2 regions of the Parageobacillus caldoxylosilyticus genome follow, and region 1 is predicted to be linked to the other one. Evidence: a T-box and tRNA genes for the amino acid it is inferred to sense, from the RefSeq annotation. Region 1 holds a T-box; the other holds one or more tRNA genes.
The links. The T-box of region 1 lies ahead of BV455_RS13360 (valine--tRNA ligase). A T-box ahead of a tRNA ligase gene usually reads a tRNA of that ligase, here a tRNA-Val.

Region 1 (24,395 bases):
CCACGCTTGAAGCGTTAATTCGGCGGTAATCTCTTTATTATTTAGCTCCTTATAGTCGATGACCGTATTTGGAAACGCAATCTCGGCGTATAGGCGTTTTCTTTCTTTTCATCAAGCCAAACTTGATCCGTCTCGACGATTTGCACGTTTCCGTCAAACGACGCTAGTGGAATTTTCACTGTTCCGTTTAACACCGGATCGGTCGCCAGCTTCGAAAACTGCTGGAAAATTTCCGTTAAATTTTGCGATATCCCTTGCTTTGCCTGTCCGCCTGTCATCGCAGATAACTTTTCTAAATAGCCCATGTCGACTTCTTGATGATTACCGAAGCCGATGGAATAGAGTACGATATTGTTCATGCCGAGATTCCTAGCAACATTGATTGCGTCCGTACGAATTTTCTCCTCTGTATCTTGATAATTTACATATCTTGATTGTTTAATTCCATGTTGCGAATAAGCTGTTCGCACGGCAGTTCGTCCGTCAGCTAGTAGTACATACTCAACATCTGCCATTTCTGTCCATGTAATTCCCAAAAAATCAAACGTGACTTTTTCTTTAGTTCTTAACACCGTCGGCATTCCATCAGTTAAAAAAATGATATATTTTTTTCGCGATGGATCATTAAAAAATGATTGCGTTGTTTGCAACGCCGCCGAATAGTTCGTTCCTCCGCCGGCATTAAAGCTGTTCGCCGTTCTGGCAATAAGATCTAATTGGTCTTTGACATCTTGTTTTGCAGAAAAAGGAACTACTTTATTAGCTACTACTGTATCGGAAAACGGAATCAGAGCAAAACGATCGTTCGGATTGGAGTTCGCTTTAAAATAATCAACAGCGGATTGAAACGCACATTTAGCGCTTTGCAGCTTCATCAGAGTCATTGATCCCGATACGTCAAACACAAACACAACATCAATCGGAGAGCGAACGATGTTGTCCACTCTTCCTTTTGGGGGTTAACGTTACATCCAATCTTCCTTGCGCATCCCCGTTCGGCGGCTTTGCATATTCATTTTGCGGGGATGTAAAGGCAAAGTCTAAATCTGTGCTGCTTTGGGAATTTCTTTTCACGTATTCATAAGGGAGAGATGGGAAAGAAAAATATTCCCCGTTCTCTCAATAGGCATCAACGACAATTTTGTATGTCACCGTTTCTCCTTGCGCCGCCGGCCATTTGCCGATCATATCGAGCGAAAACATATATTTTTTCTCGCCGTTTCGGTCGGCCGGCGCTTCGACCGCGTCTACGCGATAGCTTCTTACCGTTGTGTCTTCCTGTCCCTTTACGTTAATGCGGACAACAAAATGGCTGATCGTGTTTCCCTTTCCGTTCCCTTCCCCCGGGGATGTAGCCCATCCTTCAATTTTTTCATCCGTTACTAAAGTAATATTCCCTTCTTTTTTACTATCTGCCCGCACAAATTGTGCATCAATATGTAAAAAGCCTAATATAATCACAAAAATTCCGATGAATGATATTCGTTTTCGCCACAATGCCGCACCTCCCCTCCCCCTTCTAAAGTACTATTTTTCTTTTATTATACCAATGGCTTTCATGACAATGTTATTACTTTTTTAAAAACTTTCTCACTTCCGCAATAAAGTAAAGCGATCCGGTAATCAAGAAAAGAGCGTCGCTTCGTTTTTGTTTTTTCGTTTCTTTCATCCAGCCTTTCCAGCCGTCCGTCGTCGCTTTGTTCGGATGGTCGCACAGCTCAGCAAGCTGTTCGGCGGATGCAGCGCGCGGAAAATCGAACGAAGTAAACGTAATCGTTTCGGCGATTTCGGCAAGCGGCGGAATCATTTTATCAAGCGGTTTATCCGCCAACGCCGCAAATAACACGTGAATATCTTTATCGGGATAGTGCGAACGTACCGTATCAACAAGACTATGAATTCCTTCCTCATTATGGGCGCCGTCAATAATAATAAGCGGCTTATTGCTTACACGTTCGAATCGTCCGATCCATTTCGCCTTTTCCAGTCCTTCATAAATATGTTCTTTTTCAATCAAAAACGAATAGCACATCCGCAAATACTCCGCTGCCATCACCGCCAGCGCCGCATTTTGCACTTGATGTGCTCCGAACATCGTAATTTTTAAATCCGGATATTGCGAAAACGGCGTTTCCAGCGAAAAACGCTCTCCATCAGTGATCGGCACGTGCCGAACAATAAAAAAGTCCTCCCCGAGCCGATACGTTTTTGCTTTCAGCGATGCCGCTTTTTCCGAAATCACCGTCCAGGCTTCCGGCTGCTCGGCGCCGGTAATCAACGGTACACCTGATTTAATAATGCCTGCTTTTTCAAACGCGATTTTATCTAATGTTTCTCCCAAGATATTCATATGGTCATAGCCGATGTTGGTGATAATGGAGAGAATCGGATAAATGATGTTTGTTGAATCAAGACGGCCGCCAAGTCCTGCTTCTATAAGCACAACGTCTTGAATGTTCTTTTTCCCGAAATAATAAAGCATCATCGCAGTAATCACTTCAAATTCCGTCGGCGCGCCAAGTTCCGTTTGCTCCAGTTCCTCGGCAAGCGGCTTGATCACTTGGACGAGTTTGACAATTTCTTTATCGCCAATCGGCTTGCCGTTGACGCTGATGCGTTCGTTAAATTGCTCGACATACGGCGAAGTAAACGTGCCGACAGAATAGCCTGCCGCTTGTAAAATATGGCGCAAATAGCTCACCGTTGACCCTTTGCCGTTTGTTCCCGCGATATGAATCGCCCTGATGCGGCGTTCTGGATGTCCGAGCTTTTCCATAAACCATTCCATTCGTTTTAATCCCGGTTTTATTCCTAAACGCAAACGTCCATGAATCCACTCTAGCGCTTCCTCATAGGTGCGAACCATTGGCATGTTCCTCCTTGTATGATGATAAGAAAAAGACGAATCCAAAATCATGGACTCGTCTTCATGATAAAAGAAGCAGCATTCCCTTGTCTATTTTTTTAATTCCGCCAGACGGGCGCGAACCGCTTCGCGTTTTTCTAAATAGTCTTTTTCTTTTCTCCGCTCTTCTTCAACGACATGTGCCGGAGCTTTGGAAAGAAACCCTTCGTTGCTTAGTTTCTTTTGCACACGCTCGACTTCTTTATTAAGCTTTTCCAGTTCTTTTTCGAGCCGCTTGATTTCTTCTTCGATATTGATAAGCCCCTCAAGCGGCAAAATCAATTCCGCACCGGTAACGACCGCGGTCATCGCCTTTTCTGCCGCTGGAATGTCGGTTGCAATCACAAGCTCGCTTGGATTGCAGAACCGTTCTAAATACGCGCGGTTTCTCTCCAGCGTTGCCTGCACTTGTTCATCTTTTGCTTTAATGTGCAATTTAACCGGTTTGCTTAACGGTGTATTCACTTCAGCGCGAATGTTGCGGACCGCGCGGATAATATCAACAAGAAGACGCATTTCTTCCGCTGCTTTACGATTCGAAAGCTCAGGGCGCACTTCCGGCCATTTCGCAACTGTAATCGACTTCCCTTCATGTGGAAGGTGCTGCCAAATTTCCTCGGTAATGAACGGCATGAACGGATGAAGCAGACGCATCGTATTGTCCAATACATAGGCCAATACGGAGCGAGTCGTCTTCTTCGCTTCCTCATCGTCGCTGTAAAGCGGCAGTTTCGCCATTTCAATATACCAGTCGCACAAATCGTCCCAAATAAAGTTGTACAGCACGCGGCCGACTTCACCAAACTCGTATTTTTCAGCGAGTTTTGTCACTGTTTCGATCGTTTCGTTCAAACGAGTTAAAATCCAATGATCGGCAACGGTTTTTTCTCCGCTTAAATCAAGCTGATCGTACGTCATTCCGCCCATGTTCATCAGCGCGAAGCGAGACGCATTCCAAATTTTATTGGCAAAATTCCATGTGGCTTCAACTTTCTCGGTACTAAAGCGCAAATCTTGTCCCGGCGAGCTTCCTGTTGCCAAGAAAAAGCGGAGCGAGTCGGCGCCGTACTGGTCGATGACATCCATCGGATCCACGCCGTTGCCAAGCGATTTGCTCATTTTTCTTCCTTGCGAGTCGCGGACAAGTCCATGGATGAGTACATCTTTGAACGGCCGCTTGCCCGTAAATTCAAGACCTTGGAAAATCATGCGCGATACCCAGAAGAAAATGATGTCATATCCGGTGACAAGCACATCGGTTGGATAATAGCGTTTGTAATCCGGCGTCTCTGTATCCGGCCAGCCCATCGTTGAAAAAGGCCATAGGGCCGAGCTGAACCACGTGTCTAATACATCTGGGTCCTGCTCCCAATTTTCAATATCGGCCGGCGGTTCATGATCGACATAAATTTCTCCTGTTTCTTTATGATACCAAGCCGGAATGCGATGCCCCCACCATAATTGTCGAGAAATGCACCAGTCGCGAATATTTTCGAGCCAATGCAAATACGTTTTCTCAAATCGCTCCGGAACAAAATGTACTTTTCCTTCTGTTTTTTGCAGCTCAATCGCTGCTTCGGCAAGCGGCTTCATTTTTACAAACCATTGCGTCGACAAATACGGTTCCACCACAGCGCCGCTCCGTTCGCTATGGCCAACGGAATGCACATGCTCTTCGATTTTAAATAGCACGCCTTGTTCTTGCAAATCTTTCACGATTTGCTTGCGGCATTCAAAGCGGTCCAATCCTTGATATTGCAGGGCATTTTCATTCATCGTGCCGTCTTCGTTCATAACAAGGATGCGCGGCAAATTATGGCGGTTGCCGATTTCAAAGTCGTTCGGGTCATGCGCCGGCGTAATTTTCACCGCGCCCGAGCCGAATTCCATATCGACATATTCATCGGCGATAATCGGAATTTCCCGGCCGACAATCGGCAAAATCACCGTTTTGCCGATGAGATGTTGATAGCGCTCATCATCCGGATGAACGGCTACAGCGGTATCGCCGAGCATCGTTTCCGGACGGGTCGTTGCCACTTCGATGTATCCCGATCCATCGGCAAGCGGATAGCGCATATGATAAAGCGCGCCTTTTACTTCTTTATAAATAACTTCAATATCCGATAACGCCGTTTTTGTTACCGGATCCCAGTTAATAATGTATTCACCGCGATAAATAAGTCCTTTTCGATAAAGCGATACGAACACTTCGCGCACCGCTTTCGATAATCCTTCGTCTAATGTAAAGCGCTCGCGCGTATAATCGAGGCCAAGCCCCAATTTCGCCCATTGCTGGCGGATATGGTTCGCATATTCTTCTTTCCATTTCCACGTTTCTTCGAGAAACTTTTCCCGGCCTAAATCATAGCGGGACAGTCCTTGCTTGCGCAGTTTTTCCTCTACTTTTGCCTGTGTGGCGATGCCGGCGTGGTCCATTCCCGGAAGCCACAGCACATCATAGCCTTGCATCCGTTTCATGCGCGTAATAATGTCTTGCAGCGTCGTGTCCCATGCATGTCCTAAATGCAGCTTCCCTGTTACGTTTGGCGGCGGGATCACAATCGTAAACGGCTTTTTATCAGGATCACCTGTCGCTTCAAAAAATTTCCCGTCAAGCCACCATTGATATCGATTGGCTTCCACCGCTTTATGGTCGTATTTCGTAGACATCGTAATCTCTTTTTGCTCCATTGTGTTTTCCCTCCTTCTTAATAAATAAAAAACTCCTTTCATCCGAAAAAGGACGAAAGGAGACTCTTTCGCGGTACCACCTTTTTTCTTAAGCAAATCAAACTTGCTTAAGCGCTTCATTGCGATAACGGTCTGCGACCGGCTTCCTCTACTAGGCAAACACCGTTCAAAGAAGCAGCTCCAGGGCGACCTTCCAACGATAACTGTCCTAGGAAATCTCGCAGCTAATGATTTCCCTCTCTGAAGGCGTTATTCGTTGTACTCTTCCCTGTCTTCGCTTTTGGCTATTTTTCTGTTTATTATACTACCGAAAAACTTATTTCATCGTCAATCATCTTTGCCAAGTTTTTATTTATTTATTCCATCCATTCGTTTTTGGTGACAAAAAGATCGTCCAATCATATTTTATATAGTAACGAAAAGAAGGAGGGACGGATCGATGAAACGATTTAATCCATATTCATGGCCGCCATGGCTTCGCCAAGTGCGCGCCATCTGTGCGCAAGTCATCATTCCAATTACCATTTTTCAAGCCGTGCGTACCATTTTGTTACCGACGACGTTTGATGTCATCTTATTGGCCATTTTTGTGCTTATTGCGGTGGCTCTTCATCTGGAATGGATTTAGTGTTTTCTGTCTCGTTCTGCTGAACAAGACGCATGACGATGTATTCCATATTTTTCATCGCAAAATAATGACGCTGCAATTCAGCGACATATTCACGTTCGTTTTTTTCGGGCTTCCGTTTTGTTTCATATTCATCAATGCAGCGATAAAAAAAATGCGGCTGGGCAAGATGGCTGTAAAGAAAGGAGCGCTCCTCTTCCGTGAGCGGCAATATTTCTTCATACTCTTTTACTCCTTCTGCCCATTCATTACTGACTGGCGGGAATGTACGCATATGATGGCGAAGCGCCATGACGATATCGAAAAGCGGCGAATTCCAGCTGGCCCGTTCCCAGCTAAAAAAATAGCGCTGTTCTTTTCCCGTTTCAAGATAATGAGAAAGCCGTGCTTTTCCGTGAATCCAGGCGATTCTCCATTTTTTTGTTTCCTTTATCTTTTCATACCATTTCTCTAGCTCCGTCTCCGCAAACCAATAGGCTTGCATGATTTCATAAAAATAGGCGCAGCATTGCAACTGAAATGGCGACATATACCATGTATTTTCGCATTTTTCTATATAAGCTTGCAAAAAGGAACGCTGCTGTTTCCATTCCTTCTTTTTCTGCTCATAATAGGCGCTGATCTCTTCTTCGCGAACATCGATCTGCTTGAGCGACGTTTGGTGCAAATAAGCGAGAGTGCGGAAAAAAGAGCGAATTTGTTCGTGTTTTTCTTTTCTTTTCTCTATCGCAATCCACGGCATTAAATAATAATGCCGGCCATGCGAGACAAACGGCAAACCTTGCCTGGATAAATAAAGGGGAATCATTTGTTTTCCATACAGCATGTATGATTGCTGGACGGCCGCCATTTCCCTGGCGTTTGTTATTTCTTTTAAAGCAAATAGTCCGGCGTTCGCGTAGACTTTTTTTACTTTCCCGTAATCATCGACGCGAAACGGCTTTAACCCGTATTGCTGCAAAATGGGAGCGTACATGCGGATGTGTTCTTCGTTCAAAAAAACGACCTCCCTCCATAAAAAGAAGTGAGGAATCATATTTCCCTCACTATAAAGGGCGGCTCCCCACCAGCGCCGGGATATATAACAGTTGCCCTTCATGAATGTCTTCCGGGCTTTCCAATTGATTGACACGCAGCAGTTGCTGGACGGTTAAGTCGTACCGTTCGGCGATCTTGTCCAACGAATCTCCTTGCTGAACGATGCAAATTTTTACTCTCGTAAATTCCTCCGCTTGATTTTTGGCAAATAGTTTTGTTAAATATAACGCATTTTCGCTTTTTACTTTTGTTTTTTCGTTTTCATCTTCTACTTCTTCCGTTTTGTTTTCATCATTTTCTTTGATGGCGCCGATCGACACTTTTGCCTCCTGCTGCGGTACAGCCGTTTCTTCTTCCATTTCGTTTTCTCCTACCACTTTATTTTCTTCTTTTTCTTCTACTACTTTATTTTCTTCTTCTGTCTGCACCGGTTCGTTTTCCATAAACGGCACCGCTGTTTCTTTCTTTTCCGCCGTTTGTTCCGCCGGATTTAACGGCACCACATTTTCTTCTTTGATTTTCTTTTCTTCCTTGAGTTTCTTTTCTTCTTTGAATTTCTTTTCTTTTCGATCAGCTGCTGCTTCCTCTTGCTCCTCATTCTGCTCTGCCAGCATGCCATCCGCAACAAAAACCGGCTCTTCTTCCGGCTGCTCGTTCCGCTGTTCATCTTCATATGCCTCTTTGCGCGCCACTACCTCAAACGGTTCAAACAACGGTTCGTCATCTTCTTCCGCAGCTGCCAAAGATTCCTGATGAAGCGGCGCTTCGCTAATGCCGCTGATTGAAATATCCGCCGTCACTACCAATCTCCCATCTTCACTTAAATCATAGTCAAACGATTCGACTGTCACGTATACATCCTCTAAATGATGAATGCGGTTTTTTGGAATCGTAATATCGATGGGAAAACGGTGCGACAATTCGCTGATGCCGTCTTCACGCGTGGAAATGCGCTGAATAAATCGATGGCTGACAAAATCAAATGAATCTGTATCTATATCGCTCTCTTCCCCTTCCGCCATGCGAAATTCCCCGCTTAATTGCAAAGCCCCGCGAATCGTAATATATTGCTCGTATTCATCGACGGAGACGACCGGATCAAGCGAAATAGAAAGAAATTCGGCGACTTCCTGTCCTTTTTTAAACCAGACCGATTCCTCGAGGGAAAAACGCAAATACGATTGCTCCAACCGTGTTTCCTCCTTCCGTCCCTTTGCGAAATTTTTCTATGACATTATCCATTGTATGAAGGAAAAAGAAGCAGTATGAATAAAAAAATCGGGTTGTCCCACCAAAAGTGGACAACCCGTTCGTTTATTTCCCTTCGCGAATTTTCGCAAATGCGCGTTCTGCCGCAGCGATTGTTTTTTCAATATCTTCCTCTGTATGTTCCGTGGACAAAAACAATCCTTCAAATTGCGACGGCGGCAGGAAGATTCCTTGTTCCGCCATTTCGCGATAATAGATCGCAAACATATCTAAATCGGATGTTTTCGCTTTTTCGTAGTTTATCACTTTTTCGTTTGTAAAGAAGAAACCAATCATCGAACCAGCGCGGTTAATTGTATGCGGGATTTCGTATTTTTCTGCCGCTTTGCGCAATCCTTCTTCCAATCGATCCGCTTTTTTGCGGAATTCATCGTATGTTTCCGGCGTCAGCTGAATCAATGTTTCATATCCAGCCGTCATGGCGAGCGGATTTCCCGATAAGGTGCCGGCTTGATAAACCGGACCGCTCGGCGCGACTTTTTCCATAATTTCCGCTTTTCCGCCGTACGCTCCGACCGGAAGTCCACCGCCGATGACTTTTCCAAGACACGTCAAATCCGGTTCAATGCCGAAATATCCTTGCGCGCAATGATAATCCACGCGGAAGCCGGTCATGACTTCGTCGAAAATAAGCAGCGCCCCATATTGTTTCGTAATGTCTCTTAATCCCTGCAAAAAGCCCGGAACCGGCGGAACCACACCCATGTTTCCGGCAACCGGCTCGACGATGACCGCAGCGATATCTTCGCCAAATCGTTCAAATGCGTAGCGGACGCTTTCTAAATCGTTGTAAGGAACAGTGATCGTATTTTGCGCCACCGCTTCTGGAACGCCAGGGCTATCCGGCAATCCAAGTGTCGCTACTCCTGAACCAGCTTTTATCAGCAGCGAGTCACCGTGACCATGATAGCTTCCTTCAAATTTAACAATTTTATTACGCCCTGTGTAGCCACGTGCCAGACGAATCGCACTCATCGTTGCTTCCGTTCCGGAGTTCACCATCCGCACAATTTCGACGGACGGTACCCGCTCAATCACTAATTTCGCTAACTCGTTTTCAATTAATGTCGGTGCACCAAAGCTCGTGCCGTTTTCCGTCACTTTTTTTAACGCTTCGACAACACGAGGATTCGCATGGCCTAAAATAAGCGGACCCCAAGATAACACATAATCGATATATTCATTGCCATCGATATCGTAAATTTTCGAACCTTTGCCGCGCGCCATAAAGATCGGTGTCATGCGGACGGATTTAAATGCGCGGACAGGACTGTTGACACCACCCGGCAGCAGCCGGACCGCTTCTTCATACGCCGCTTTTGAACGTTCATAGCTTCGCATCTATTGGTTCTCCTTTCTACTCATTTAACCAGCGAGCCACATCTTTAGCAAAATACGTGATAATTAAATCCGCGCCGGCCCGCTTCATGCCAGTAAGCATTTCCATCACAATTTCTTTTTCGTTAATCCAGCCGTTTTGCGCCGCTGCTTTTACCATCGAATATTCGCCGCTGACATTATAGGCGACAAGCGGAAGATGGAAATGGTTTTTCATGTCACGGATAATATCCAAATAAGCAAGCGATGGTTTTACCATTAAAAAGTCGGCGCCTTCGCGTACGTCCGATTCCGCTTCCCTGAACGCTTCAAGACGGTTTGCCGGATCCATTTGATATGTTTTCCGGTCGCCGAATTGCGGCGTGCTATCTGCAGCATCACGGAACGGACCATAGAACGCGGATGCATATTTAATCGCATAAGACATAATCGGTACATGCGTAAATCCTGCTTCATCGAGTCCTTGGCGAATCGCGGCAACGAAACCGTCCATCATGTTCGAAGGCGCGATAATATCAGCGCCTGCCTGCGCCTGGCTGACCGCGGTTTTCACCAGCAATTCAAGCGATGGATCGTTTAATACTTGCTCGTTTTCGATCACGCCGCAATGTCCATGGCTCGTATATTCACATAAACATGTATCAGCAATGACAATGATATCTGGATAATTTGCTTTGATTTGGCGGATCGCCTGCTGGACGATCCCATGCTCACAATATGCTTGCGAACCGACTTCATCTTTTTCTGCTGGCACGCCGAAAACGATTACCGATTTAATGCCTAGTTGGACGACTTCGTCCATTTCTTCATTTAAGCGGTCAAGCGAAAATTGGTATATTCCGGGCATGGACGGTACTTCCCGTTTTACCCCTTTTTCTTCGACGACAAAAATCGGATAAATAAGGTCGTCTACATGCAGATGCGTTTCTCTTACCATCGCCCGTAAATTCGCTGTTTGCCGCAAACGGCGATGGCGATCAAATCGTAATGTCGCCATTTATTTTTCCCTCCATCGTTCGTTTTGCAAAATATTGTTCCATCTCTTTTATCATATCATCAATCGTATACTGATCCGGACAAATATGCACAGAAAGCCCCGCTTTTTCCGCTGTTTCCTTCGTAACAGGGCCGATGCAGGCGATCACGCAACCGCTAAGTAACGAAGCGATGTCTTCTCCTTCCATCATCCGCATAAAGCTTTGTACGGTAGAAGAACTTGTAAACGTGATCACATCCAGTTTTCTTTCCCGCAACAGATATAGCAATTGTTCTTTTCCTGATTCGTTCATTGATGTTTCGTATGCGATAAGGTCCGTTACGTCTGCTCCCATGTTGATCAGCGCATCTCGCAATACCGGCCTTGCTAAATTTCCTTTCACTAGAAGGATGCGGTCGCGCGGCTTAACAAGCGGTTTTAGCGCCTCGATAACCCCTTCGGCGACAAATTCATCAGGGACCACCGCTGGAGAAACACCATACGCTTTTAACGCCGCCGCCGTTTTTTTGCCGACTACCGCTACTTTTGGAAGCGGCGTTTCCTTTTTTACAAATGGGAAGAAAAACTTTACCCCGTTGGCGCTCGTAAAAATAAGCCAGTCATAATTGGCCAGATGACGGACGCACTCGGCAATCGTTTCCGGTTTAGAGAAAGGGGAAATAGAGATAAGCGGAATTTCAATCGGCGTTGCTCCCGCTTGGCGCAACTTTTCCGAGAACGTTTTCGCCTGCTCTTTTCCTCTTGTCACAAGCACCGTTTTCCCCATCAACGGACCGCTTGCCATTACCGATTCATCTCCTCTTTCACCCGCTCGATTAACGCTTTCGCCCCTTGTTCGCTTAATAGGGCTGCCGCTTGGATTCCAACTTCCTCCGGATTCGTTCCGCTTACCATCTCTTTATATATTTCTTTTCCATCCGGCGATGCGACAAGTGCGGTCAACACGATGTCGTTGCGCTCATCAATATACGCATAGCCGGCGATCGGCACTTGACAGCCGCCTTCCATCTGCTGTAAAAAGGCACGTTCCGCCCGTACCGCCCGCTCGGTATTGACATCGTTTAATTTTTGCAACCACTCGCGCAGCTCGTCATCATTTTCGCGGCATTCCACCGCCAGCGCCCCTTGCCCAACGGCAGGAAGACATACATCGGTTGATAAATATTCGGTAATGACATCGCTTGCCCAGCCCATGCGCACCAATCCGGCCGCCGCCAAAATAATCGCGTCATACGCTTCGCTTTCCAACTTTGCCAGCCTTGTATCAATGTTGCCGCGAATCCATTTAATGTTGACATCCGGCCGCTTAGCGAGTATTTGCGCAGACCGCCGCAAACTGCTTGTCCCGATGATTGCCCCGCTTGGCAGATCGGCAAACGTTTTTTTCTGTTTGCTGATGAGCACATCGCGATGATCTTCTCTTAGCGGCACGCAGCCGATCACCAAGCCTTTCGGCAGCAAAGCCGGCATATCTTTCATACTATGTACAGCCATATCAATCTCGCTATCTAACATAGCTTGTTCAATCTCTTTCACAAACAGCCCTTTGCCACCGACTTTAGAGAGCGTCACATTGACAATTTTATCTCCTCTCGTGACAATTTCTTTTACTTCAAATTCAAACGGCGCTCCTAATCGTTTCAGCTGCTCAATCACCAAGTTGGTTTGCGTCAGGGCGAGTTTGCTGCGCCGCGATCCGACGATGATTTTCCGCATTTTGCACTCCTCCGTTATGAATCCCAAAAATGAAATCTCGATAAACTGCCGAATAAGAAAAAGTTTACCAATAAAAATAAAAACGAACCGATATTCCAAAGCGCAATCGCCTTTCCTTGCACTTGCTGGACAGCGCGCTTGTAAAAGTAAACGCTGTACACCGCCAGCACCAGAAAGGAGCCTAACACTTTGGCATCATACCAATGAAAATTTTCGACTTTGATATAGGCCCAGATGACTCCAAGAATTAATCCTAATAACAACATAGGCAATCCAAGCAAATTTAAAACATACGACATAAAATCTAATTTCGTTAAATCCGCCATCCGCCACAACCGTTTGCCCCATTTTTTCCGCTTTAATAAGCTATATTGCAGCATGTATAAGATCGAAAAGATAAATGAAAGCGAAAACGCCGCATACGCGAACAGCGTTATAGCAATATGGATAATAAGCAGCTCAGAAATGAGCCGCTCGGCAACAGCCGGCGACTGATGGTTTGGCGCAAACGTATGAATAGCCAAAATCAAAAAAGCAAGCACATTCGTGAAAAAAACGATAAAATCCACGCGCATGAACCGGTTAATGACCAAAGACAGCGTAATAAGCAGCCAGGCGTAAAAGTAAAGGCCTTCCGACATCGTTAAAACTGGAAAGCGCCCTGTCTGTATGATGCGAAACAAAAAAAAGAACGTTTGAAACAGCCAAACAATAGAAAGTAACCAGAAGGCGAGTTGATTCGCCTTCCGGTTATGTTGGAGAAAATCAATGAAGTATAAAAGTATGGACAGTACATACAGAATAATAGACAGCTCGTAAAACCGGGTCATGGTCATCTCTAACATATGCCAAAATCCTCTCTTATGACTGCAGAGACGGCATAGCGGCGCGTTGACCATCTGCTTTTCCTTGTTTTTGTTTTTGCTCCTCAACGGCATCCTCAATATTGAAAATTTTCATAAACAATTGCAACGCTTCTTCCGCATTTGGCTCTGCCGCCAGTTCTTTTGCCCGTAAAATCGGATCGCGCAGCAATTGGTTAATGATGCTTTTCGTATGCTTATTTAATACTTTACGATCCCGTTCCGATAAGTGCGGCAACTTCCGCTCGATGCTTTTCATCGTCTCGGCTTGAATCGCCAATGCTTTTTCGCGAAGTGCAGCAATCACCGGCACGACGCCAAGCGTCTGCAGCCATTGCTGGAAGGCGACAAGTTCCGTACCGATCATATTCCCGATTTGTCTGGCCGCTTTTTCGCGCTCTGCCAAATTCGCTTGCACAATTCCTTCTAAATCATCAATATCATATAAAAAGATGCTTTCCAATTCAGCAAGCGCTGGATCTAAATCGCGCGGGACGGCAATATCGACCATAAACAGCGGGCGGCCTTTTCTCATCTTGTCTAACGGAGCCATCATTTCTTTCGTAATGATATAGCCTTTTGCTCCTGTCGAGCTGATGACAATGTCGGCTTCAAGCAACGCACAAGACAGTTCGGAAAGCGATTTGGCCGTCCCGGAAAACTTTTTCGCCAGCTGCTCCGCTTTTTCGAGCGTGCGGTTGACAACGGTTACCTTTTTCACACCGTTGCCATATAAATTTTGTGCCGCCAACTCTCCCATTTTGCCGGCGCCGATAATTAAAACATGTTTGGAAGATAAATCGCCAAAAATCTTTTTGGCAAGCTCGACCGCCGCATAGCTTACCGACACCGCGTGCGCGCCGATTTCTGTTTCCGAATGGGCGCGTTTGGCAAATGTCACCGCCTGTTTGAATAAATGATTAAAAATCGTGCCGGTCGTTCCTGCCTCCTGAGCAAGAAGGTAGCTTGTTTTCACTTGTCCTAAAATTTGCGTTTCCCCTAAAATCATTGAATCGAGACCGGAAGCAACACGGAATAAATGCTCCACCGCTGCTTCATTTTCAAGCACATTTAAATACGGTGCAAGCGTGTCGAGGTCGATATGAAACCAGTCCGCTAAAAAAGCTTTTATATAATAACGGCCAGTATGCAACTGGTCGACAACGGCATAAATTTCCGTACGATTGCATGTAGACACGATTACATTTTCTAAAATGCTTTTTTGCTGCTGCAACTGCTTCATCGCATCAGCCAATTCCGGTTCGCTAAACGTCAGTTTTTCACGGATTTCAACAGGGGCCGTTTTATAGTTTACGCCAACGACAACTACATGCACGTTCTTTATACCCCCTTATTTTGTCAAATACGTAAAATATCTTTTACAATTATAACACATGTGTCTTTCTTCTTTGTGAAAAAAGTGTGAACATGGTAGAACGCATATGATAAACTTGATACTGTAATTATTGTATCATAAAAAAAGTTTGACAAGAAACTGGGAGGAACCGATGAAAAAACACGCGACGTTCTCTGGCATTATTCTTGTTGGACTGGGCGTTTACTTTTTGGTGAATCAGCTTCACTCCTCATTTTCACATCTTTTTCAAGATTGGCCGGCGCTGTTAATGATTTTCGGAGCGGCGCTGATCGGCCAGGCGTATTCTGCCCGTGAATACCAACATCTTTTTCCAGGCATCCTTTTGTTTGGATTCGGACTTCACATTTTATTTGTCCATTGGTTCAAACAATGGCCAAATCATATCGGCGTCTTTTTCTTTATCATTGCGATAGCGTTTTTCATTAGCTCCTTAAAAGTAAAAAACGGGCTTGGCCAAGGCTTCTTTTTTTTGGCATTAGCCTTTATTACGTTGTTTTCCAAACAATTTCAGCCGCTGTTTTATATCGTCGAAACAGGCATCACATCGATTTGGAAGTTTTGGCCGCTTGGGCTAATCCTTGTTGGTATATACATATTATTGGTAAAGCGGAAATAATCCATGCAAAAAACACCAGCTTGATGAACGCTGGTGTTTTTCTCGTGAACTACCCGCCACCTGCGCTTCGCTTAGAAGTGGGAGACTTCTTTCGGGATATGTTAAAGAAATCGCTCCAATGCCGCCCATGCTTCCTCTTTTCCTTGCCCTGTTTCCGCCGAAAACAAGATCAATTCATCGCCGTCTGCCATCTTCAACGTTTCGCGCACTACTTTTCTATGCTTCTGCCACTTCCCTTTTGGAACTTTATCCGCTTTTGTGGCAATAATGATCGTCGGAATATCATAATGCTTTAAAAACTCATACATCATGACATCATCTTTCGTCGGCGGATGGCGCAAATCAACGATCAGTACCACCGCGCGCAGCTGCTCTCGTGTCGTAAAATACGTTTCCATCATTTTGCCCCATGCTTCCCGCTCTGATTTCGACACTCGCGCAAAACCGTATCCTGGGACATCGACAAAGTAGAGCGACTCATTAATTAAATAAAAGTTTAATGTTTGCGTTTTTCCCGGTTTCGATGAGGTACGTGCTAAATTTTTTCGGTTCACCATTTTATTAATAAATGAAGATTTGCCGACGTTTGAACGCCCGGCGAGCGCAAACTCCGGCAAGTTGCCGGCTGGATATTGCTCCGGCTTTACCGCACTGATGACGATTTCCGCTTTGGTCACGTTCATGGCCGATCCCCTACCAACGCATGTGGCAATACTTCATCGAGATGGGAAACAAGAACAAATTGCAAATCTTTTTTTACCACATCAGGAATATCGTCTAAATCTTTTTCATTGTCTTTTGGCAAAATGACTTTTTTCAAGCCGGCGCGATGGGCGCTTAACGTTTTTTCTTTTAATCCGCCGATTGGGAGAACGCGGCCGCGCAGCGTGATTTCTCCCGTCATGCCAACAAAACGGCTTACCGGCCGGCCTGTTAAGGCGGAAATCAGCGCAGTTGCAATCGTAATCCCGGCCGATGGCCCGTCTTTCGGCACCGCGCCTTCGGGAACGTGAATATGAATATCGTATTTTTCATGAAACTCTGGATCGATGCCAAGCTGTTCGGCCCGCGAACGTACATAGCTAAATGCCGCTTGGGCTGATTCTTTCATGACATCTCCTAATTTTCCGGTCAGCACCAGCTTTCCTTTTCCCGGAGCCAGCGACACTTCAATCGATAACGTATCGCCGCCAAACGCTGTGTAGGCAAGCCCCGTCGCCACGCCGACTTGATCTTCCAATTCTGCCTGCCCGTAACGGTATTTTCTTTTGCCTAGAAATTCTTCAATATTTTTTTTCGTGATAATAACGCGCTTTTTCTCTTCCGCGACAATCAGGCGCGCCGTTTTTCGGCAAATCGCGGCCAGCTGCCGCTCCAATTCGCGCACCCCTGCTTCCCGGGTATAATGGCGGATGATATCAAGCATCGCCTCATCGCGGATTTGCAAAGCCGATTTTTTGAGTCCGTGCTCTTTCAGCTGTTTTGGCAGCAAATGACGTTTCGCGATTTGCAGCTTTTCCACTTCCGTATAACCAGGAATGTGGATGACTTCCATCCGGTCTAAAAGCGGCTGCGGAATCGTCGTTAAGTTGTTCGCCGTCGCGATAAACATAACTTTCGATAAATCATAAGGTTCTTCAATGTAATGGTCGCTGAACGTATGGTTTTGCTCCGGATCGAGCACTTCCAAGAGCGCTGCGGACGGGTCGCCGCGAAAATCGCTCGACATTTTATCGATTTCATCAAGCAAAAATACCGGATTAATCGTCCCCGCTTTTTTCATTCCTTGAATAATCCGCCCTGGCATCGCGCCGACGTAGGTGCGGCGATGGCCGCGAATTTCCGATTCATCGCGGACGCCGCCTAAAGAAATGCGAACAAAGCGGCGGTTGAGCGCTTTTGCAATCGAACGAGCCAGCGATGTTTTTCCAACCCCCGGCGGCCCTGCCAAACAAAGAATCGGGCCTTTTAACGATTTCGTCAGCTGCTGCACAGATAAAAATTCCAGCACCCGCTCTTTGACTTTTTCAAGACCGTAATGATCTTCATTTAATATTGTCTCCGCTCGTTTAATATCGTGAATGTCTTCCGTCTGTTTCGACCACGGAAGGGCAATCAGCCAGTCTAAATAGTTGCGGATGACTGCGCTTTCCGCCGAGGTCGCCGGGATTTTTTCGTAGCGGTCCAGCTCTTTGAGCGCGGTTTCTTTTACATGGCTAGGCATGCCGGCCGCTTCGATTTTTTCTTTTAATGTTTCGACTTCCCCTGCTTTGCCCTCTTTTTCGCCTAGTTCTTTTTGAATCGCCTTCATTTGCTCACGCAGATAATATTCTTTTTGCGTGCGCTCCATCGACTGTTTGACGCGCATGCTGATTTTTTTCTCAAGCTGAAGAACTTCTTTTTCATTATGTAGAATTTGAATGATTTTATTGATTCGCTCTTTTATATCAATCGTTTCAAGAATACGCTGTTTTTCTTCAAGTTTCAGCGGCAAATGGGAAGCGATAATGTCAGCCATTCGTCCCGGCTCATCAATATCGACAATCGAAGCATAAATATCCGCAGATAACCGTTTCGACAAGTTTATGTACTGTTCAAAATATTCGAGCATCGTCCGTTTTAACGCTTCATCTTCTAAATCCTTTGCAGAACGATCAACAAATTTTTCCACTTTTACAACAAAATATGGTTCTTCGCTGACTACCTCGGTAATAAATGCCCGCGCCATTCCCTCCACTAACACGCGAAACGTTCCGTTCGGAAGCTTCAGCAGCTGTTTTACGCGAGCAAGCGTCCCCATTTTATACAAATCATCCATATCCGGTTCATCGACGGAAACATCTTTTTGCGATGTCAATAAAATGATATGATCCTCGACCATCGCCTGCTCAAGCGCTTTTACCGATTTCTCCCGTCCAACATCCAAATGCAATACCATCGTTGGAAAAACAAGCAATCCCCTTAGCGGCAAAAGGGGAACGACAAGCTCCTTTTTCTTCACCACGAACACCTCCATATCTTGCTTCTATTCGTCTATTGTATAGCACGGCAGTACAATTTGTAAAATTCCATGACGCAATTGGGCTCGATCTATTTCCTCACAAATCACTCACTATTTTTGGCGGACAACACAGTCAGCCTAAAGGACGTTCTTCGTTCGCATGCGAAGGCGGAAAAGCTATTCCTGAACAAAACGCCTAATGTCAAAATCCGCTTTTTCTTGTGAACCTCTTGTTTAAGAATATAATACAAAGAAAAACCGACTTCGACATCTTTTTTGTTTCGTCGAAGTCGTCACATTACGGTCACACGCTCTTCGTTTCGGAGCGATCGGCAGCCGCAGGAATGGCATCGTTCGGCAAGGCGGCCTCTTCGCCAAATACGTGCGAAAATACTTCCTCTAAACGGCGAACCGGAATGATTTCAATCCCTTCTACTTCCTGTAAAATCGACTGCATATTTTCGGCCGGAATGATCACTTTTTTTGCCCCAGCCTGTTTCGCCGCCTTGATTTTTGGAAAGATTCCTCCGACCGGCTTAACATAACCGCGAATGCTGATCTCCCCTGTCATGGCTATGGTACAATCAACAGGCAGCTGGTAAATCGCGGAATAAATTCCGGTCGCAATGGCAATTCCCGCCGATGGTCCGTCAATGGGCACCCCGCCTGGAAAATTCACATGGATATCATAGCGGTCCGCCGGCACTCCCATCGCCCGCAATACGGTGATGACATTTTCCGCCGACCCTCTTGCCATGCTTTTGCGGCGAATCGATTTTTCCCGGCTTCCGATGCTTTCTTCTTCGACGATGCCAGTGATATTGATGGTTCCTTTTTCTTTTGCCGGCAGCGCAGTGACTTCAATTTCCAAAAGCGCGCCAGTATTCGGTCCGTATACCGCCAGACCGTTAACAATCCCGACTGACGGCGTTCCTGCAATTTTCTTTTCATACCGAGGTGACAATTGACTCGAGTGAATGACCCATTCAATATCTTTATCTAAAATCTTTTCGCGGTTTTCGGAAATGGCAATCCCCGCGGCAATTTGCATGATATTGACCGCTTCCCGGCCGTTGCGCGCATAGGACGCAAGAATACGAATTCCATTTTCTGACACTTTCAACCGGATTTTTTCCGCCGCCTTTTTCGCAATAAGCGCAATTTCATCTTGGTCCAGTTCGCGGAAAAATACTTCTAAACAACGTGAACGAATCGCTGGCGGAATTTCATTCGGCGTTCTTGTCGTCGCTCCTACAAGACGGAAGTCCGCCGGGAGGCCGTTTTGGAAAATGTCGTGGATGTGGCTCGGAATTTGTGGATTTTCCTTGCTGTAATAGGCGCTTTCAAAAAATACTTTGCGATCTTCCAATACTTTTAATAATTTATTCATCTGAATCGGATGAAGCTCGCCAATTTCGTCAATAAACAAAACTCCGCCGTGCGCATTGGTGACCGCGCCTTGTTTCGGCTGCGGAATGCCTGCTTGGCCCATTGCCCCGGCACCTTGATAAATTGGATCGTGCACCGAGCCGATTAACGGATCGGCGATGCCGCGTTCGTCAAATCGCGCTGTTGTGGCATCCAACTCGACAAACACGGCGTTTTTCTTAAATGGAGAAAGCGGATTTTTTTTCGCTTCTTCCAACACAAGGCGGGCTGCTGCCGTTTTTCCAACGCCAGGAGGTCCGTAGATAATGACATGCTGCGGATTTGGGCCGCATAATGCCGCTTTAAGCGCTTTAATTCCATCTTCCTGTCCAACAATATCCTCAAAACTTTTCGGTCGCACTTTTTCCGCCAACGGCTCAGTCAGGGAAATGGACCGCAGTTTCCGCAGCTGCTCCATTTCTTTTCGGGATTCCTTGTCAATGGAAACTTTTTGCACCCGCTGGCTTTTCAGCAGATTCCAAAAATAAAGGCCGATAATAATCCCGAAAAACAATTGTATCAATAACACAACGTTTGTCCAATTCATTTGCTGAAATCCTCCTGCCTTCAAATAGTATGTAGTATGATAGTATCTCCGCGAACAGGCAGGAATAAACAAAAAAAGAAACCGCCTTATCAATAAAGGCAGTTTCCTTCTGACTGATTATGCCGATGTTTTCCGTTCTTGTTCCACAACGGTGCCATCGTGGCGAATTAATTTTGGCGGCTTATTATCGCGAACCGTTTCGAGCGTAATAATGCATTTTTGCACGTCTTCACGGGACGGAAGCTCGAACATGACATCAAGCATAATGCCTTCAATAATCGAGCGAAGGCCGCGCGCCCCTGTTTTCCGCTCAATCGCTTTTTTCGCGATTTCTCGCAATGCTTCCTCTTCAAATTCGAGTTCGACTCCATCGAGCTCCAACATTTTTTGGTATTGTTTGACAATCGCGTTTTTCGGTTTTGTCAAGATATCGATCAGCGCTTGCTCATCAAGCGGCTCTAATGTAGTAATCACCGGGAGACGGCCGATAAATTCTGGAATCAACCCAAACTTTAATAGATCCTCCGGCAGAACTTTGGACAGTAAATTCTTCTCGTCCACGTCTGACTGCTGCATGTCAGCGCCGAATCCGATTACTTTTTTCCCTAGACGGCGCTTAATTATCGGCTCAATCCCATCAAACGCACCGCCGCAAATAAATAAAATGTTCGTCGTATCAATTTGAATAAACTCTTGATGCGGATGTTTGCGGCCGCCTTGCGGAGGAACGCTTGCAATCGTCCCCTCTAAAATTTTCAGCAGCGCCTGCTGCACCCCTTCACCAGATACATCGCGAGTAATGGATGGATTTTCCGACTTACGGGCGATTTTATCGATCTCATCGATATAAATGATGCCTTTTTCCGCCCGCTCTACATCGTAGTCGGCTGCCTGAATCAGTTTCAGTAAAATGTTTTCTACGTCTTCCCCAACATATCCGGCTTCCGTCAGCGATGTCGCGTCGGCAATCGCAAACGGCACGTTCAAAATGCGCGCCAATGTTTGCGCCAGCAGCGTTTTTCCGCTTCCTGTCGGCCCGATCATTAAAATGTTGCTTTTCGATAATTCAACATCATCGATTTTACTGCCGGAATTAATGCGCTTATAGTGGTTGTAAACGGCCACCGCCAGCGATTTTTTTGCCTCATCCTGGCCGATGACATATTCATCTAAAATTTCGCGAATTTCCATCGGCTTTGGCACATCTTTAAATTCGAATTCTTCTTCATTGCCCAGCTCTTCTTCCACAATTTCCGTACAAAGCTCGATGCACTCGTCACATATGTATACGCCTGGACCGGCAACGAGCTTGCGCACTTGATCTTGCGTCTTTCCGCAAAACGAACACTTTAACTGTCCTTTCTCATCATTAAATTTAAACATTTGTTTCACCCCTTGCTCCGAAATCGCACCACTTGTATGTATTTTATTTCCTTTGCAAAACTTCGCCGACAAAACTTATGTATTCGTCATTTTATCATAAATTATCCTCAAAAGGCTAATGAAAAAAATATAATTCGTTAGAAAAATTAGAAAATTTTTTATCACACCCCATTTTTTGTTATAAAGAACAAGGCACGAACGTCTCGCGCCTTGTTCTCTATAATATATTATGCCGCAACTTTGCTATGCTCTACAAGAAAATCAACCGTTTTGCGCCATTTTAAATCTTCTTTGACGCCTTCTAGGCTTCCTAATAGCTCTTTTAATTTTCCGACTTCCAAATTATAGGCTTTTGCCATTTTTTCCAATTCTTCGTTGACTTCTTCTTCTGTTACTTCAATATTTTCTGCCTTTGCGATTGCTTCAAGCGTCAAGGCAACGCGGACGCGTTTTTCGGCATCTTCTTTCATTTGCTCGCGCAAAGCTGCTTCGTCTTGACCAGAGAATTGATAGTAAAGGTCAAGGTTTAGCCCTTGCATTTGCAAACGTTGATCAAACTCGCGCAACATACGGTCGGTTTCATTTTTTATCATCACTTCTGGAATATCAATTTCGGCATTTTCCGCCGCTTTTTCGACCAACGCGTCGCGCAGCGCTGCTTCTGCTTCATTCTTTTTCGCTTCTTCTAGTCTTTTGCGGATTTTTTCTTTTAATTGTTCCAGCGTTTCTACTTCATCGTCCACATCTTTGGCAAATTCGTCGTCTAATGCCGGAAGACGTTTTTCTTTTACTTCATGCACTTTCACCTTAAATGTTGCCGGCTTGCCCGCCAACTCTTTCGCATGATATTCTTCCGGGAATGTCACTTCAATTTCTTTTTCTTCTCCTGCTTGCATGCCGATCAACTGATCTTCAAATCCCGGAATGAATGTGCCAGAGCCGATTTCGAGCGAGTAGTTTTCCGCTTTGCCGCCTTCAAACGGCTCGCCGTCAACAAATCCTTCGAAGTCGATTACTGCGGTGTCGCCGTTTTCAATTTTGCCATCCTCTTTGACGACAAGCTCTGCATAGTTTTCTTGCAGACGTTTTAATTCCTTTTCTACATCTTCATCGGTCACTGTCGTATCCATTTTTTCTACTTCTAATCCTTTATATTGGCCTAATTTCACTTCCGGCTTCACCGTTACTTTTGCTTTAAAAATAAGGTTTTTTCCTTTTTCCATTTGCTCAATATCAATCTCCGGAATATCGACAGGCTCAATTCCTGCTTCTTCGACCGCTTTGGCATATGCTTCCGGCAATAAAATGTCTAATGCGTCTTGATATAAAGCTTCGACACCAAAGCGTTTTTCAAAAATCACGCGCGGCACTTTGCCTTTGCGGAATCCTGGAAGTGTAATATTTTTCACTACCTTTTTAAATGCTGCATCCAAGCCTTCATTTACTTTTTCCGCGTCCACTTCAACCGTAAGAACGCCCTCGTTTCCTTCGAGTTTTTCCCATTTGACTGACATAATATTCCCTCCAACCAAAAATCATTATAAATAAAAAAGGCGGAAGATAATGAAACGGCTCCGGTTTTCATTATCTTGTTATCTTTCCCATATATGTAGTGAAACATACAAAAACATATACGCAATACAGCCATTATATTATAACATACAACAATAATGTTTCAATATGAAGTAAGCGATTAAAAGTAGGAAAAATTCTCTATTTCGCAAAGTTTGTCGCAAAGCGGGGCGATCTCTTCCCCTGAAACACCATATCGGGCAGCAATTTTCTCCATCGCTGCAGGCACTCCTTGAAATTGGCAAGCAACAAAATGAAGCGCCGCCATCCATGCTTTGCTTGCGGCAGGCTCGGGAGAAAACGGATAAAGAACATACGTGTAACGAAGCCAAATCTCTGCCGCAACATCATACAAGCCTGGATTTTCGCTTGCGAGGCAATGTTCCAGACGCTCGAGCAGTTCTGCCGCAAACGCGGTTTCCGCTTGTTCGTTTAACAGCGCCGGCGTCACTTCGATTCTTTTTCCAAATTTTTCAACTATCACGACATCATCAATCTTTTTTAACGTAAGCAAACGCAGCAGCATCGTTTTGACGATCGGGCTGTTTGTTTCATTGACTAAATATTGCTTTAATTGAGGAAGTACAGGAACAATATCTTCCTTCTCCAGCTGCCTGATTACATGCATATGTTCCGTTATATCGCTTGACTCGAGCAACCTCTGCACTTTCGCTTGTTCGGCAGGAGGCAACGGGCGTTTATTCATTTTTTGGACGAAACGAAACAGGTTTAGCAAGTTTTCCCGTAAGGAAGCAGGAAGAGGATGATGACGCAGCGCATCGCGGATGACCGTTTCTGCTTGTTCATACCGGTGCGTTTGCATTAAGATGGACAAATACATTTGCAATAAATCCATATTCCCTTCATTTTCCTGCAACAATACGCGCAAGCGGCGCTCCGCTTCATGGAAATTCCCTAGTTCATAATGGCAGACGGCTATGCTGAGCTGGACGGAAAAACGGCGCTCCCCAAGCTGCTCTGCCTCGCTGAAAAAATAAAGGGCTTCCTCGTACCGTTTCGCC
Region 2 (7,365 bases), 1.7 Mb from region 1:
CAAGCACCGCGAAGCAAGTCAATGCCAACACGGAAGCTCCATCACTTTTACCTGGCGACTTTTTCTACTTCGTCAAAACGATGATGGAAAAAATGGAGTTGGCCCTCACTTTCAATGATGTTGAAAAAGCGAAGCTGCTTGCGGAGTTTACCGAAAACCGCATCAATGAAGCAAAAGCACTTCTAGAAAAAGGCGAAACACAATCGGCGAGAGAAGTGCTAGAAAAAGCATTGCAGCAGCAAGAAGAAGCATTAAAAACATATGAGAAAAGCCAAAAAGAAGACCGAAAAGATACAGAACAAAAAGACAAAGAAACAGCAACCAACATAGATGCGTTGCGCAAGCAGCTGGAAGAAAAATTCTCGAAAAATATTCTTGCCTTACAGGCAGCGTTAGAAAAAGTCAAAAATCCCCGTGCAAAAGAAGTGTTAGCCCGCAACATTGCAAAGGCAAAAGAAAAGCTAGAAGCGAAAATGGAAAAACGTTTAACAAAATGGGAGGAAAAACAACAATCTTCTAAAGAAACGACAGACGCTGACCAACAACCAACTGATGAAACAACAGAAAACAACAAAACAACCAACACGAATGAGCAACCAACCAATGATACAGCAACGCCAGACAAATCCACCGATACGGCTGAACAACCGACAGCAGATACAACAAATACAAATCAAACATCAGCAAAACCGGCGGCGGTAAAACCTCATTCGGCACAAGCAAGCACGACAAACAAAGCAAACGCCGCAACGCAAGCAAACACACAAAAACAGCCAACGACAAACGCTAAACCGGCAAAACATGCATCATTCGCTAAACATATAACAGAACAGCCGCGCCATCACGTTGAAAAACAACCATCTGCAAAATTGCAAATCGGGGTAACAAAAACAAAAGAAGAAAAAGCAGTGGGTCATGACGCCAAACTGGCAAAACATGCACCATACACTAAACATGTAACAGAACAGCCGCGCCATCACGTTGAAAAACAACCATCCGCAAAATTGCAAACCAGGGTAACGAAAACAAAAGAAGAAAAAGCAGTGAATCATGCTGCTAAGCCTTCTCAAGGCAAACAAGATAAAGAAGAAAAAAGCGAGAAGTAATTTAAATATACTACGATGATTAGAGGATACTATATTCAATAGGCATGGTACCGTCAAGAATTTTGTGTAATATAATGGGGGTAGGGTTTCTCTGAAATGGATTTGGAATGAATAGGGAACTAGTTTCCTCCACACAGGAGACTGAATATTCAGTCTCCTGTGTGGAAAGGGAGAATCCCCCTATTTTGTTTATTTACAGTATTTGGTTAATGATAACGTTCTTCAAACATTCGCTCGAGGGCTTCCTGTGCTTCGGCAAATCCTCGTAACTTTCGTCCTGCCCATTTCTCATTAAAATCTTGAATGGTCAAATATACGACTTTTTCAGCGGCTTCTAAACTATTCAAACTGTTCATCGGCTTTAGACGTTTCCGAATCTCCTTGATCGTTCGTTCGATGGCATTGGTCGTATAAATCACACTTCGAATACTGCTTGGATAATCCATAAATGTAAGGAGGACATCCAACTCATTGGCCCAAGATTGGACTTCTCTCGGATACTTGCTTGACCATTTCGACTCAAACTGTTGAAACATCTGTAACGCCATCTCCTTATTCGGCGCGCGATAAATCAGCTTGAGATCCTCGGCCACTTCAAATTGGTCTTTTTTCCGAACACGATGGAGCGTGTTACGGACTTTGTGAACGACACAACGCTGCACATCGGCTTTCGGATAAACCGCCTTAAAGGCTTCCTCCAACCCTGGTAGTCCATCGAATACGCCCAGAAGCACTTCCTTGGCGCCTCTTTGGTAGAGGTGTTGAAGAATTTCCTGCCATACATAGGCGCTTTCTTGTCCTCCCACAAAAAAATCAAGAATTTCGCGATATCCTTCTTCGTTCACCCCTAACACCACATAAATGACTTCTTTCTCCACGGTTTCGCGACGAAGTTTTACGTATAAACCATCCAAATATAAGACGGAATAACGCTTGTGCAGTGGACGAGTGTGCCATTTCTCGATGTCTTCCTTCACTACATCGGTAATACGGCTGATCGTTGCAGGAGAATAGGCATTGCCTAAAATTCGTTCAATAAACTTGCCAATTTCACGCGTACTCATGCCACTTTGATACATCCTGATGATGGCTTCCTCCAGCCAGCCGGTGTGGCGTTGGTAAGGAGCGAACAATTGGGTTTGAAATTCTCCGTTTCGGTCTCTAGGGACCAAAAGACCTTCAATCCGGCCATATTGCGTATCTAGATTTCGTTGATAGTAGCCGTTTCTCATATTTGATGTTCCGGCCTGTTCTATTTCGAGGAAATTCTTGATTTCTTCCCGCATGATCAGTTCTAATTTTTCCTTTACAAACTGACGAATGACACTTTCCAGTTGATTTGCCCAGTCGACATTCGGTATACTTTTAGACATAGGTAGGGTTCTCCTTTCTCTGGAATGTTTGGGTTCAATCAGAGAATACCCTACCTTTTTTATTTTGATCTAGTAAAATGCTTTACACAAAATTTTATACATCATCAATAGGCATAGTATCCTCTTTTTTCATACATATAATTTATGGTATTACTTACGCAGAAGTTTATAAACTATAGGCACATATTAAGCTTCACTTAATATGTGCTTACCTATTCTACGGAAATCCCGCCTTCTCCCTGCACAGAAAGCCAGTAAAGAAACTCTCCTTCTTCATTTCGCCCGCGGAAGACCGCTCCGACATGCATTTTTTTCATCTTTGAGCGTCAACAGCACCTCGTTCATATGCGAGTTTAATAATTCCATCCATTCATCGACTCGCTTTGCTTTTCCTTCCTTTAGGCGAAATTTGCTCAGTTCTACTGCAGGAAGAATCGCCGCCAAACTGCTTGCAGAGCTAGGATGCAAAATTGTCGCAGTAAGCGATTCCAAAGGAGCCATCTATAATGAAAGCGGCCTGGATTTAGCAAAAGTGGAATATTTGAAAGACCATCAATCATTGCTTGATTACGGTGAATCCTATCACTTACCTCCAGCAAAATTATTAGAACTGGACGTCGATATTTTAATTCCAGCCGCATTAGAAAACGCGATTACCTCGGAAAACGCTGACCGAATTCAAGCAAAAATCATCGCTGAAGCAGCAAACGGTCCCGTCTCTCCGGAAGCGGACCGCATTCTCGCAGAAAAAGGAGTTATCGTCATCCCTGATATTCTTGCGAACGCCGGCGGCGTAACCGTATCGTACTTTGAATGGGTACAAAACTTAATGAACTATTACTGGAGCGAAGAAGAAGTGAACAAAAAGTTGGCTGATGTGATGGTCCAAAGCTTCCATGCCGTCAACGAAACAGCAAAAGAGTTCCATACGGACTTGCGCAACGCCGCTTATATCATTTCTTTAAAGCGCATCACCGAAGCGATGAAGGCGCGCGGATGGGTGTAAAAAGACGAAAAGGATCCGAATTTTTTACATCCGGATCCTTTTAATTTTTTATTTATGCATCTTCTCCAATAATCTTTACCTCTAATTCTAACTCTACGCCAAATTTCTCTTTCACCGTCTTGCGCACCATTTCGATCGTCGCAATATAATCGGCGGCAGTCGCGTTATTTTTATTAATGATAAACCCAGCATGTTTTGTCGACACTTCTGCCCCGCCGACTCCTTTTCCCTGCAGGCCGCTGTCTTGAATGAGTTTGCCCGCGAAGTATCCAGGAGGCCGTTTAAATACGCTGCCGACCGATGGGTACTCGAGCGGCTGCTTTGATTCACGCTGGAACGTTAAGTCGTCCATTTTTGCTTTAATTTTTTGCGGATCGCCTTTTTCGAGCTGAAACACAACTTCAAGCACAACGTCGTGCGTCTTGCTGATAATGCTCGTGCGGTAGCCTAATTGCAAATCATCTTTATACATCGTCTTTAGCTCGCCTTTTTGCGTGACAACCTTCACATGGTCCAGCACGTCTTTTACTTCCCCGCCATAGGCTCCCGCGTTCATCATAATCGCGCCGCCGACAGAGCCAGGGATACCGCAGGCAAATTCGAGTCCTGTCAAGCTATGTTCCAAGGCGAATCGGGAAACAGCTTTAATGTCGGCACCGCTTTGCGCGATAATTTTTTCTCCTTCCACCTTTATTTCCGCAAGATGTTTTAACTGCATAACAATACCGCGAATGCCGCCGTCGCGGACGATCACGTTCGATCCGTTGCCAAGCAACGTAAAAGGAATCTGAAATTTTTCTTTCAGTCGAATAACGTCAACGACTTGTTCATACGTCGTCGGCCAGACAAGAAAATCCGCCTTGCCGCCGATTTTCACTAACGTATGATATTTCATTGGTTCATCGCGCAGGACATTTTCTTTCCCGCAAATTTGCACTAATTCTTGATAAATCACATCATTTGCATACATCGCTTTTCCCTCTTTACTTTTCTGTTCATTCATTTGGTGAAATACGTATATCCGCTTCTAATTTCACCTCGACATTTCCTTTTATCGCTCTTGATATCATGCAGCTTTTTTCTGCTTTTTCCGTAAGAAGCGCTGCTTTTTGGACATCTTTGTCCGTCGCTCCAGCAGACAATGTAATCGCAGGGCGATGAATGATCGTTTTGTACGTGACCACACCCCGCTCTACCTCCACAATTCCTTCCGATTCCATTGTGAGCTCATCGACCGGAATGGAAGAACGTTCTAACATCGCCGCAAGCGTGATTAAATAACATGTTGCTGCTGCACCTAACAACATTTCATCTGGGTTTGTTCCAATTCCCGGACCATCCATTTCCGATGGAACGGATACTTTCGTCTTCAACTGACCAGCGTCAATAAAGCCGTTGCCATTTCTTCCACCAGCCCATTCCGCTTTTAAATGAAAATGATGTTGTTCCATTACACTCCCCCGCTCCGCGAAAAATCATCCATTTTATCCGAAAACGTCACATGACAATCCATCGTCTGCTTTTTCATGACGGAACACCATATTTTATTTTACAATAAACACCTCGTTTTGGTAACGAACAAAATCTAATAATGTTCCCTCTTCCATGGAGATAAAGGACTAAATCCTTAAAGAAATGGATTAATCATTCTATATCACCCAACAGCAACACATAGGATTCCTCCGACCAATGGATACTTACTCTCATTTGCTTCCAAACATACAAGAGACAGCAGCCGAAAAATTTGAGCAATGGTTTGAAGATGAATAAAGTTTTAAATCAATCACTCTAAAAATCACACCAAAGTCACCAAAAACCTCAAGAATAATGAATGGCAACAGAAATAAAAAATCCCTTGAGCCTTATGGCTCAAGGGATTCGTACGATGATTCCGACTGGGCTCGAACCAGCGACCTCCACCCTGTCAAGGTGGCGCTCTCCCAGCTGAGCTACGGAATCATGCTGTCCTGTTGAACACATTTTTTATTATATGGACGAGCAGCGGATTTGTCAAATACTTTTTTAAAAATTTTTTAGCGGTGATGAAAACGGACGAAAACAGCATCATTCAAAAAAGGTATGCGCCCATGTTTTTTGACGCATACCTTTTTCTTTCAACGCGCGGAAACGGCAGACGATGTTTCTTTGACATAGGATAACGCCTGCTCGAAATCGGCGATTAAATCTTCAACCGCCTCCAGGCCGACGCTAAGCCGCAGCAGGCCATCTGTAATGCCGCGCCGCTCCCGTTCCTCTTTCGGCATTGCGGCGTGCGACATTTTCGCTGGATACGATAAAATTGATTCGACCGCTCCTAGGCTGACGGCAAATACAGGGAGGCGAACGTGTTTCACAAACGTCCGGACCGCTTCTTCATCGGCAAGACGGAACGATAATACCGCGCCAAATCCCGATGCTTGATAGCGTTGAATCGAATGGCCAGGGTGGTGCGTGAGCCCTGGGTAATACACTTCCTCCACTTTCGGATGGCCGGACAAATAGCGGGCGATGGCGAGCGCCGATTCGGACGACTGCTTGAGGCGGACGTGCAGCGTCTTTAATCCCCGCAACACCAGCCACGCATCTTGCACCCCAAGCACGGCGCCAAACGCGTTTTGCAATTTATACAGCTGTTTCGCCAACTCCTCGTCTTTCACCACCGCAAGCCCCGCCACGACATCGCTATGCCCTGCTAAAAACTTTGTCGCGCTATGAAGAACGACATCGACGCCAAGGTCGAGCGGGCGCTGGAGCGCGGGAGTCATAAACGTATTGTCTAAAAACGTTAAACAGCCATTGGCTTTCGCCAGTTTGACAATTCCTTGAATATCGGTTACCTTTAAGAGCGGGTTGGACGGCGTTTCGACATAGATCACTTTTGTATTCGGACGAATATGAGTGGCCACTTCATGCAAATCGGTCATATCGACAAACGTATATTCAATGCCAAAACGGTTTAATACTTCGGTGATCATGCGATACGTGCCGCCATAAACATCTTCGGTCACGAGCACATGGTCGCCTTTGGACAAGAGAAGAAACGCAGTCGAAATCGCCGCCATCCCTGAGGAAAAAGCGAAGCCGCGCACGCCGCCTTCCAGTTCGGCAATCGTTTCTTCGAGCGCCTCGCGCGTCGGGTTTCCGGAGCGGCTGTAATCATATTTGCCAAATGTGTCAAAATCGAATTGATGGAACGTTGAAGCATGCTGAATCGGCACGCTTACTGCCCCTGTTTGCCGATCGATTTTCCATTTGTTATGAAGCAGTTTGGTTTGAAAGGAAATACGTTGTTCCATATCCTCTTACACCTCTTTCATATTTTTCAGCGCTTGCGCTAAGTCGGCAATTAAATCTTCGGCATGTTCGATGCCGACGGAAAAGCGCAGCAGCCGGTTACAGACGCCGTTGGCAATGCGGACTTCCTCCGGAATGTCGGCATGCGTTTGCGTCGCCGGATATGTAATAAAGCTTTCCACACCTCCTAAACTTTCGGCGAACGTAATTAAGCGTAAACTTTGTAAAAAGCGGTTGACCCACTTTTCCTCGCGCAAGCGGAACGACAACATTCCCCCTCTTCCTGGGTATAATACATCGGTAATATCTTCGTGAGACGCTAAAAACTCACTGATGCGCTTCGCGTTTTCTTCATGCTGGCGCATCCGTAGCGCCAACGTTTTCATGCCGCGAATCAATAGCCACGAATCAAACGGAGAAAGCACGGCGCCAATTGCGTTATGATATTCCGCAAGCCGTTGACAAAGCTCCTCTCCCTTTGCAACAACGAGACCGGCTAACACATCGTTGTGTCCTCCTAAATATTTTGTCGCACTGTGAATAACGATATCGGCTCCTTGCTCGATCGGACGCTGGAGAACCGGCG

Region 2: it encodes a tRNA-Val, which carries the amino acid that the T-box ahead of BV455_RS13360 (valine--tRNA ligase) is inferred to sense. The anticodon was not compared.

The regions. Positions count from the first base shown of each region.
Region 1 covers NZ_CP040553.1:2,614,580-2,638,974, reverse strand. The annotation lists gene BV455_RS20415 (vWA domain-containing protein) at 42-944, opposite strand; gene BV455_RS20410 (hypothetical protein) at 1,120-1,497, opposite strand; gene BV455_RS13365 (bifunctional folylpolyglutamate synthase/dihydrofolate synthase) at 1,571-2,866, opposite strand; gene BV455_RS13360 (valine--tRNA ligase) at 2,957-5,599, opposite strand; T-box leader at 5,645-5,883, opposite strand; gene BV455_RS13355 (hypothetical protein) at 6,039-6,227, shown strand; gene ysxE (spore coat protein YsxE) at 6,193-7,203, opposite strand; gene spoVID (stage VI sporulation protein D) at 7,274-8,455, opposite strand; gene hemL (glutamate-1-semialdehyde 2,1-aminomutase) at 8,580-9,875, opposite strand; gene hemB (porphobilinogen synthase) at 9,892-10,869, opposite strand; gene BV455_RS13330 (uroporphyrinogen-III synthase) at 10,850-11,653, opposite strand; gene hemC (hydroxymethylbilane synthase) at 11,653-12,585, opposite strand; gene ccsA (cytochrome c biogenesis protein) at 12,600-13,430, opposite strand; gene hemA (glutamyl-tRNA reductase) at 13,447-14,784, opposite strand; gene BV455_RS13310 (LiaI-LiaF-like domain-containing protein) at 14,957-15,442, shown strand; gene yihA (ribosome biogenesis GTP-binding protein YihA/YsxC) at 15,544-16,125, opposite strand; gene lon (endopeptidase La) at 16,122-18,458, opposite strand; gene lonB (ATP-dependent protease LonB) at 18,748-20,418, opposite strand; gene clpX (ATP-dependent protease ATP-binding subunit ClpX) at 20,536-21,801, opposite strand; gene tig (trigger factor) at 22,029-23,315, opposite strand; gene BV455_RS13280 (tetratricopeptide repeat protein) at 23,495-24,395, opposite strand, start outside.
Region 2 covers NZ_CP040553.1:904,767-912,131, forward strand. The annotation lists gene BV455_RS04600 (DUF5667 domain-containing protein) at 1-1,106, shown strand, start outside; gene BV455_RS04605 (IS256 family transposase) at 1,313-2,479, opposite strand; partial or broken gene BV455_RS20255 (DUF6176 family protein) at 2,695-2,914, opposite strand; partial or broken gene BV455_RS04610 (Glu/Leu/Phe/Val family dehydrogenase) at 2,904-3,485, shown strand; gene murB (UDP-N-acetylmuramate dehydrogenase) at 3,538-4,455, opposite strand; gene BV455_RS04620 (OsmC family protein) at 4,481-4,936, opposite strand; tRNA gene BV455_RS04625 (tRNA-Val) at 5,372-5,444, opposite strand; gene metC (cystathionine beta-lyase) at 5,600-6,781, opposite strand; gene BV455_RS04635 (methionine biosynthesis PLP-dependent protein) at 6,788-7,365, opposite strand, start outside.